DNA from 4 places in the Micromonospora sp. MGP-C2 genome. Region 3 is predicted to be linked to each of the others. Evidence: riboswitches for the same ligand, from Rfam matches in the RefSeq annotation. Region 3 holds a riboswitch; each other region holds the start of a gene.
The links. A riboswitch is a leader RNA that binds a small molecule or an ion and turns the genes downstream of it on or off. The one in region 3 is predicted to bind cyclic di-AMP.
Positions count from the first base shown of each region.

Region 1: another riboswitch for cyclic di-AMP. It lies ahead of AC3CF1_RS29590 (C39 family peptidase); the one in region 3 lies ahead of AC3CF1_RS19950 (C40 family peptidase).
Region 2: another riboswitch for cyclic di-AMP. It lies ahead of AC3CF1_RS01110 (transglycosylase family protein); the one in region 3 lies ahead of AC3CF1_RS19950 (C40 family peptidase).
Region 4: another riboswitch for cyclic di-AMP. It lies ahead of AC3CF1_RS22205 (coiled-coil domain-containing protein); the one in region 3 lies ahead of AC3CF1_RS19950 (C40 family peptidase).

Region 1 covers NZ_JBYMEN010000002.1:6,434,456-6,436,647, reverse strand. Annotated here, with positions in the region: gene AC3CF1_RS29595 (hypothetical protein) at 1-85, shown strand, start outside; gene AC3CF1_RS29590 (C39 family peptidase) at 192-1,040, opposite strand; cyclic di-AMP (ydaO/yuaA leader) riboswitch at 1,273-1,414, opposite strand; gene AC3CF1_RS29585 (hypothetical protein) at 1,699-2,192, opposite strand, start outside.
Region 2 covers NZ_JBYMEN010000002.1:352,044-354,235, reverse strand. Annotated here, with positions in the region: gene dinB (DNA polymerase IV) at 1-16, shown strand, start outside; gene AC3CF1_RS01115 (hypothetical protein) at 140-511, shown strand; gene AC3CF1_RS01110 (transglycosylase family protein) at 637-1,308, opposite strand; cyclic di-AMP (ydaO/yuaA leader) riboswitch at 1,309-1,481, opposite strand; gene AC3CF1_RS01105 (ThuA domain-containing protein) at 1,636-2,192, opposite strand, start outside.
Region 3 covers NZ_JBYMEN010000002.1:4,360,436-4,362,627, forward strand. Annotated here, with positions in the region: gene AC3CF1_RS19945 (N-acetylmuramoyl-L-alanine amidase) at 1-794, opposite strand, end outside; cyclic di-AMP (ydaO/yuaA leader) riboswitch at 1,046-1,181, shown strand; gene AC3CF1_RS19950 (C40 family peptidase) at 1,195-2,192, shown strand, end outside.
Region 4 covers NZ_JBYMEN010000002.1:4,830,759-4,832,950, forward strand. Annotated here, with positions in the region: partial or broken gene AC3CF1_RS22200 (carbonic anhydrase) at 1-134, shown strand, start outside; gene AC3CF1_RS22205 (coiled-coil domain-containing protein) at 191-1,210, opposite strand; cyclic di-AMP (ydaO/yuaA leader) riboswitch at 1,215-1,345, opposite strand; gene AC3CF1_RS22210 (YibE/F family protein) at 1,512-2,192, opposite strand, start outside.

The DNA.
Region 1 (2,192 bases), 2.1 Mb from region 3:
CGGTGTGCGACCGTCCACGATCGACCACACGGTCGGCGGGACGAAGTCGAACCACCTCGCGCTGTACGGCTTCATCGCCTACTGACCGCACGGCCTGCTGACGGCACAGGCTGCTGACGGCACGGACGAAGACGCCGCGGGCGCCGGCCCCTTGTGGGGGACGGCGCCCGCGGCGGTCCAGCGTGCCTGGGTCAGGCGGAGTAGCCCCGGCTGGCGATCCAGTTGGCCAGGTTGATCGTGGTGATCCAGTACGACGCGTCGGCCGGGTTCGCCGAGTCGGCGATCCGCACGGTGCGGCCGTTGTCCTTGTAGCCCACGACGGCGATGTAGTGACCGCCACCGTAGGAGTGCCAGCCGCCGTTGGTGTCGGTGGCGTCGCCGACGACGTTGGCGACCACGCCACGGCCGTCGGTGATGGCCTTGACGACGTCGGCCTGGAGCTGGTCCATCTGGGCCGGGCTGGGCGCGCCGGCGAACATCCGGGTCCGGTACGGGGAGCCCTTCACCTCGGCGTTGAGCACCCGGGTGGTGTCCAGGGCCGAGTTGGTGCCCATCTCGGTGGTGCCCAGCTCGGCGCCGAGCTCATTCTGGGTGCGGTCGACGCCGGCGGCGCTGAGCGCGTTACGGGTAGCTGCCGGGCCGCAGTTGTAGTACGTGTTCTGCGCCTCGTAGTCGTAGTCGAGCACCTTCGTCGCCGGCGGCTTCGGCCGCTCCGGCTTACGGGTCAGGTCCGGGTTGCTGCTGGCCTTGGCCGCGGGTGACGCGGCGGTGGTGGCCGGGGCTGCGGTGGTCGGCGCGGCACTGGCCGACGGGGACGCCTCGCGCACCTCGCCGCGGGAGGCGGCGACGTCGCTGCGCATCTCGGCGACAGTGGTCGCGGTGCGCTGGCCGGCCGGCGCGTCGTCGGCGGTGGTGAGCATGGCGCCGGTGGTGGTGGCGATGGCGAGGGCCGCGGCGGAGGCGGCAACGATCTGGTACGGACGCTCGGTGGTGAGGCGGCGGAGCTGACGCTTCAGGGTGTGCTTCACGGGGTCCTCCACGGATCGGGGGGAGAGCGGCACACCGGGGCCGGACCGGCATCCGGGCAGGCGCCAGCGCGCGGACGATGGTCCGCGGATGGTGAACCGCTCAGGGGAACGCCCGGCGTGGCCGGGCGGTTAGGCGATGACCCGGGGGGTCAGCTCACCGTCACTGGACGAATGAGCGGGGGCACCGCTACGCCGTGGAGGCGAAGGAACAACCGAGGGGTGGAAAGGTGCTGCACGAGGATGGAACTCCTTCCGACACCGCCTACCGGGTTAGCTGACGGATTCGGGCGGGAAGATCGCCCTACCGCGGGCCATGGCTCGCGGATTCACCCCGGACTTACTGATGGGTCCCCGGTTCGTTCATCACGATTGAGCGGGTCGGCGCGGCGTCGCCTCTTGCGATCGGTTACCGCACCGGACGGGACGACACTACTGGGCCGCCCACACCCTGCCAAGCCAGGTTCACCTGCGCAAACCCGAATTCACGCGCCAATTTCTGCGCGTCTTGCCGCTGACGTGACTCGATGGGACAAGCGGTTACGGAGTCGCCAACGGGCGACAACCGGACAGGCCGCCGATAATGCGGCCACAATCACGGGAACAATCGGGCCGATCGTGCCGGACGACCGATTCGGTATCGGCGTGACCCGGCTCACGTCACGGATCGGGCTCAACTGATCCGGGCCGGGCGCCACCGTGCCACGACTGCGGGTCGGAACGCCCCGGTCGCCGCCCGGCGAGCGGGCAGCGGGGCCGGCCGCAGCCGGGCCGCCGCCGCGTACGCCTCAGCGTTGAGGACGCGTACCGACTCGGCGGCCAGCTCCGCGTCCCGCCATGCGGCCCGCTCCCGGGTGGCGGCAGCCTCGTAGTCGGCCAGTCGCGCGTCCCGGACCGCCCGGCTGAGCAGCACCTCCTGCTCGACCGGATGCCGCCGGGGATCCCAGCCGCGCCGGTGCGCGAACACGTCGCCGAGCTGCGCCATGGTCAGGTCGCCCCGCCAGTACGCCGCCATCGCCGCCCGGTGCAGATAGCGCTCCCGGGCGGCGTACTCGGCGGGGGTGTGGGGGGTGCAGGGGGTGGGTAGCGCCCCGGCACCAGCGAAGCGACGGGCAGCGGTGTCCGCCTCGTCGTACCCGGCCCAGGCCCGCTCCATCTCCTCCTGAG
Region 2 (2,192 bases), 4.0 Mb from region 3:
GCTGCTGCCGGATTGACCGATCTGCGTGCGGCGTCCCGGCGACCGCTGCGACCGGAGACACATCACAGCAGGTCGGCGGTTTAACCAGCGGCTCACGGGTGACCCTTGTGGGGTACAGCCTGACAAGGGGGGACCCACAATGTCCGACGACGACACCAGCAACCGGCCGAGTCGCACTGCCGAACGGCCGCACGACGTAACCGACCCGCTGCTCTGGCAACTGGCGATCGACGTGCTGAGCGCCCACGAGCCGGACGACGAGGGTCAGTGCCGCAACCTTCAGTGCGCCGGGCAGTCCTGGCCGTGCGCGGCCCGCGCCGGCGCGGAGCAGTCGATGCGACTGGCCCGCAGCACACCCGCCCCGGTCGAGATGACCGTCGACGGCGGCGACAACGAGGAGGGCGGCACGGGCTGGTCCGGGGAGGGCAGCGCACCGGCGCCCCGCTGGGGCTGGAACGCCGGCCCGGTCACGTCGCACCGAGGGTCGAAGGCATCCGCCTCCGCGGCGTGACGGCTTCCCCCCGGGGTACGGGCGCTCGGGCTGATCGCACCACACGTACGAACGCTCGGCCGGTGACCCGGCCGAGCGTTCGTGTGTCATCCGTCAGAGGCTGAGCCGCTGACGCGGGAAGACCGTCAGAGGCTGAGCCGCTGACCCGGGAAGATCAGGCCCGGGTCGGCCCCGATCAGCTGCCGGTTGTGCTCGTAGAGCGCCTGCCAACCGCCGGTCACCCGGTGGCTGTCGGCGATCTCCGACAGGGTGTCGCCCGGCTTGACCAGGTACGTCTGGCCGCCCGTGGTCGGCGCGGTGCGCTCGTGGTTGCGGGTCGCCGGCTGCTCCCGCCGCGAGGGCCGCTCCTGCTGCTCGGTGGGCTTCTGCGTGGACTTCGTCGACGGCTTCGCGGTGGACTTCGTCGACGGCTTCGCGGTGGAGCCGCCGGACGACCCGCCCTTCTTGCCGCAGGTCGGCCACGCGCCGATGCCCTGCCCGTCGAGCACCTTCTCGGCGATGGCGATCTGCTCGCCGCGGCTGGCCAGGTCGGCACGGGCGGCGTACTTCTTGCCGCCGTAGCCGGCCCAGGTGCTCTGGGAGAACTGCAGGCCACCGTAGTAGCCGTTGCCGGTGTTGATCTTCCAGTTACCGCCGGACTCGCACTTGGCGATCGCGTCCCAGTTGACCGCGGCCTGCGCGGGGGCGGCCGGGCCGAAGAGGGCGACAGCACCGGTGACCGCACCGACGGCCAGGGTGCCGACGGCGAGACGGCGGGTGGTGACCCGTCGGTGACGGGGCGTGTAGACAGACGTCATGTGAACTTCCTCCACGCCGGCGAGGTGAGCTGTCGGGTTCGGGCCGAGGAGCCCGGCCGCACGATGGCGGCTTCACCCCGAGGTGACGTGCACCGAGGAACGTTTGGGTCCCCCGCTCCTGCCCGGGTGACTGGGTTCCACCGACCGGGGGCAGGATTTGGCGTTGCCGGCCGTGGTGTCCGCAGTGGCGAACCCGACCGACGTTAGGCACGGTCGGTGACGATCGCCCAACCCCTGTGAAGTTCTTCACCGGGGTACGCGGGGCGTCACTCGCAGCGGTTGCGGGCGGGTGGTCAGTGTGCAGTGACCACCGTGGACCGTTGCGGATCAGATGCGGTGACGGAGCCAGAGCACGATGCGCCGCAGCAGCTCGACGTGTCCCGGCGACTCGTACGACCGGGTGTCGTGACCGAGTGCGTTGTAGACGATCCGGCTGCTCCCGGCCGTGCGCGCCCAGACGAGCGGTTGGGTGTCGCCACCCTCGTCGTGGACGTAGAGAGTCTCGACGTCGACGCCGTCGAGCAACTCCAGGTCGGTGTAGCGCTCGTCGTGCACCTCGAAGTCCACGAGACCGGTAGTGATCGGGTGCTCGATGTCGGTGCGTCGGATGAGGCTGGTTCCGATCGGCGGGTGGAAGGTCCGACCGTGGTCCCAGGCGGCGCCGACCGTGGACCGCCAGGTCGCGAGCTGGGGAAACGCGATCGTCGCGCTGTGCGTGGCGAGCAGGCTGCCGCCACGGGCCAGGAAGGCGTCGAGAACGCGGCCGAACTCCTCGTCCTGCGGGATTGGGGCCGTGCGGTCGGCGCTGGCGTTCACCACCAGGAGGCGGGCGCCGTCGAGTGCGGTCGCGAGTTGGTCGACGGTGGTCACGATCGCCACCGGGC
Region 3 (2,192 bases):
TCGTAGGGCGCCGGGATCCACTCGCAGGAGATGGTGCGCGGGCACTCCAGCCCGTCCGGGCGGGCCAACCGGCGCAGGCCCAGCCGATCCAACCAGGAGCGCTCGGGTTGTACCGCGCGCGCCGGCAGGGTGATCCGCTGGCCGTCGTCGGTCAGCCGGGACTCGCCCGCGGCGATGGTGGTGAAGACCTCGTCGGCGAAGGCCGCGGCGGCGTCGGCGCTGTCCGCACCGGCGTAGCGGGCCACCGCGCCGTACCAGGCCGCCGGGTCGGTGTCCGCGCCGACCGGCGCACCCAACTCCCGCTGGTACGCGCTGAGCAACGCGGCCCCACCCCGGATGTTGACCGCTGCATCGGTGCGCAGCGCCTCGGGGGTGGCACCGGTCAGTGCGGCCGCCGCGTCCACGGTCTGCAACGCGGCGGCGGTCGGTGCGGGGGCCTCGACGGGTCGGGGCGCGGGCACCCGGGAGGGCCGGGAGTCGTCACCGCGTGGGTCCTCGGCGCCGGCGTCGTGGTGGCCGCGCCCGGGCAAAGCGGTCACGTGGCGGGCGTCGGTCAGGTGCATCGGGCCGTAGCCGCCGCTCGTGCTCGGTGTGCCGGCGTTGCTGTCCCAGCGGGACTCCAGATAGGAGACGCCGAGCAGCACGCCCGTCGGCACGCCGTACTCGGTCGCCGCGGCGGCGTACTGCTGCTGGCGATCGGCGGTGGGTGCGGCGGTGGCGGCCGTGGAGAGTGGCACCGCGCTCGCGGCGGCGACGACGGTCGTGGTGAGCAGCGCGCGCCAGCCGGCCGACACTGTTGGATGGTGCATCGAACCCCCTAGATTCTCGCGGGTAGAGGTCAGGTCACCATCGCGCCGCTGGAGAGTCTGCGTCAATACCTTTCCATCTATCTACTTGTTGAGAAAGAATTCTTCACACACGGTCGGTGACCCCCACCCAATCGGTACGGAGTGTCACGGCCGTACGGGTTGCGGATCGGTAACGGGCGTCTCTACTCTGGTCATTTGTCGGCCCGACAGCAGCTCCGCCCATCCCGGGCGGTAACGGACCGACACCGCCGAGTCGTTTCCGAGCGAACCGGGGACCCACGTCCCTCGGGGTGAATCCGCAGCCACTGCGGTAGGGCGCCGACTTCCCGCCCGAACCCGTCAGCTAACCCGGTAGGCGGTCAGGAAGAAGGAGTACGGAACCCCGGTGGCACTCCATGCCCCGCGGCCGTCGTCCGAGCGGTCGGCATTCGCCGTCCCGACGTCGATCGTGCCGCGCCCACGCTGGTCCCGCTTCACCACCGCTCTCGCCGCACTGGTCGGCGTCGCCGTCGTCCTGACGGGCAGCGCCACGGCCGCCCACGCCGACCCGTCCGTCGCCGAGATCGAGCGCCAGATCGACGCCGACTGGAACACACTCGAACCGATCATCGAACGGCACAACGCCACCCGGGCCGACCTTGCCGTCAAGCGCAAGCAGGCGGACGCGTTGGCCGCCCGCATCGCCCCGCTCGAGCGGCAGGTCGACGCCGCGATGGACAAGGTCAGCGCGCTGGCTGTACGCGCGTACAAGGGCGAGACCGTCTCGACCGTCAACGCGATGCTCGGCAGCCGGTCACCCAGCGAGGTGGTCAGCCAGCTCGAAATGCTCGACCGGTTCGCGCACAACCAGCAGCAGGACGTACGCGAGGTCGCCGACCTGCGCGACGAGCTGGCCGCGCAGAAGGCGCCGCTGGACGAGATGGTGGCCCAGCTGGCCCGCACCGAGGCCCAGTTGGCGGCCAAGAAGAAGCAGATCAACGAGGAGATCGACCGGCTGCAGAAGCTGCGCCTCAAGGTGTACGGCAACGGGGGCGGCGGTCCGCTGCGTCCGGCGCCCTGCCCCGGCAGCTATCCCGGCGGCGCTGCGGGCACGGCGGTCAAGTTCGCCTGCGCGCAGATCGGCAAGCCCTACGTGTGGGGTGCCGAGGGCCCGAACTCGTACGACTGCTCCGGGCTGATGCTGGCCGCATGGGCGAAGGCCGGGGTGTCGTTGCCGCACAACGCCGCCCAGCAGAGCCGCGTCACCAAGGACGTCAGCAAGGCCGACCTGCGGCCCGGCGACCTGGTCTTCTACTACAGCGACATCCACCACGTCGGCATGTACGTCGGCAACGGCTGGGTGGTGCACGCCTCGCAGGCCGGCCAACCGGTCAAGATGAAGAA
Region 4 (2,192 bases), 470 kb from region 3:
GGTGCGCGGTGGTGGGTGTGTCGTACCGGCTCGCCGCCGGAGCGGTCAGCCCGGTGGCCGCCGTGCCGGCCTGCTTCGCGACGCTCGGCGAGGAGGCCGGGCCCCTCGACCCGGCCGCGCCCGCCGCCGCCTGACGCGACGAGGGCCGCCCCGCGCGACGCGGAACGGCCCTCGGCGAGGGTTCAGCGGGTCAGAGCAGCGACATGTGGACGTGGTCGGTGTGGTTCGACGGCCCGCTGTACGAACTCCAGCCGGTCGCCGGGAACCAGATCTGCCGGTTCCAGATCACGTAGTAGATGCCCAGCCGGTCGGCGTTACGGATGAGGAAGGCGGCGACGTTGTTGCCGTACCTCCGGGTGTCATCGTTGTGCCACGGGGCGAAGCCGCTCTTCTGCAGCGACCAGTCGCAGGCGCGGCCCTTCGGATGCTCCCACGGCCCACCGGATCGGTAGCAGCCGACAAACCGGTTGTAGCCGGCCGCCTTGACCTCTTTGTACGCGTGCAGGGTGCGGGGCGTGACGCAACCGGACGTGGTCGGGTCATTCTCGCTGCACGACTGCGGCTTCCAGTCACCGTCGGCGGTGCGACCCGGGCCGATCTTGGCCACCTTCGAGGTGGCGTCCACCAGGCCGCCGGTGAAGCCCTTGCCGCCGACGAGGGAGAGCGCCTTGTCCGCCTCGCTCTTCCGCTTCGCCATCAGGGCGGTCTGCTTCTGCTGCTCGCGGACCTCCGCGTCGAGGGCCAGCTTGGCCTGCTCGGCGCGGGCCTTCGCCGTGTTGACCTCGGCGAGCTTCTTCTCGTTGACCATGTTCATCTCGTCGAGCACCGCGGCACGCTGGACGAAGGCGTCGGGAGCCTTGCTCTCCAGCAGCATCGCGAGCGCGCCGATCCGACCGGTCCGGTACGACTGGGCGGCGATCAGCCCGACCTGTGGGGTCAGCGCGTCCAGGTCGGCCTTGGCCCGGTCGACCTCCAGCGCAAGTTCCAACTGCCGCTTCTTGGATTTGTCCAGTTGGGACTTGGCGGCGGAGTAGTCGCGGTTGGCCTGCTCGATGACGTCGGTGAGCAGTTGCGGCTCGCCGTCCTCCTCGTGCCCGGACGGCGTGGGGGTCGTCGGGGCGGCGTGGGCCGGGAGGGGCCCGGCGAGCACGGTCAATGCGGCGATCACGGCCACCACGGGTGTCAACCAGCGGCGTAGGGGTGCCGTCACAATGTTCCCTTCCGTCGACCGCCGACCGGGTTAGCTGACGGGTTCGGGGCGGAAGTGGCCCCTACCGCTGACGCGGATTCACCCCACGTACCTGGGTCCCCGATTCGCCGGTTGGCGATTGGGCGGTGGCACCGCAGGCGCCGCTTCGCGCCTTCATCGGTAACCGGCAGCGAGGTTACCCGAGAGTCGGCCGGGTGAGCTACGCCTGGATGCCGACCAAAAGCGTCAATTCGCCATAGCGTTGAGTGACCAGTGACGTGGTTCTCAGGGTGGAGGCCCGATCTGGTCACGCTGAGGAGTGTCACCATGCCGTATCCGTGCTCCTGTTCGACTCCGGCCACCCGGCGGTGGCGGTGGATGGGGGTGGGGTCCGCGTCGGTTCCGGCTCGTCGGGGCGACCCGCTCGCGGTGAGATGAGTGCGGCCAGTGCCTCCGCCCGGTCCGGCTGAGGTCGCGGGGCGGAAGCATCGGTGGACGGTGTGGCGTCCGCACGCCCGGCCGCGGTCACCACTGCGGCCAGCCCGGTGGTCAGTGGCACGGCGGCGATCAGGCCGAGGGTGGCGACCGCGCTGCGGACGATCTCCTGCGCGAGGAACTCGCTGGTGAGGATCTGCCCGATCGGCCGCGCGTCGGCGGTGAGCAGGAGCAGCAGGGGCAGCGACGCGCCCGCGTACGCCAGCACGATGGTGTTGACAGTGGAGGCGATGTGCGCGCGGCCGACCCGGGTCGCGGCCCGATAGAGCTGCAACCGGGTCAGGCCGGGGTTGGCGTGCGCCAACTCGGTGACGGTGGCCGCCTGGGTGACCGTCACGTCGTCGAGCACCCCGAGCGAGCCGATGATGATCCCGGCGAGCAGCAGACCGTGCAGGTCCACGTCGCCCTGGAACATCGACAGCGTGGTGGCGTCCTCGCTGCCGAAGCCGGTGAGGTGGGTCGCCGCCGTCGCGATGGTGGCGAGCACGCCGGTCAGCACCAGGCTCCC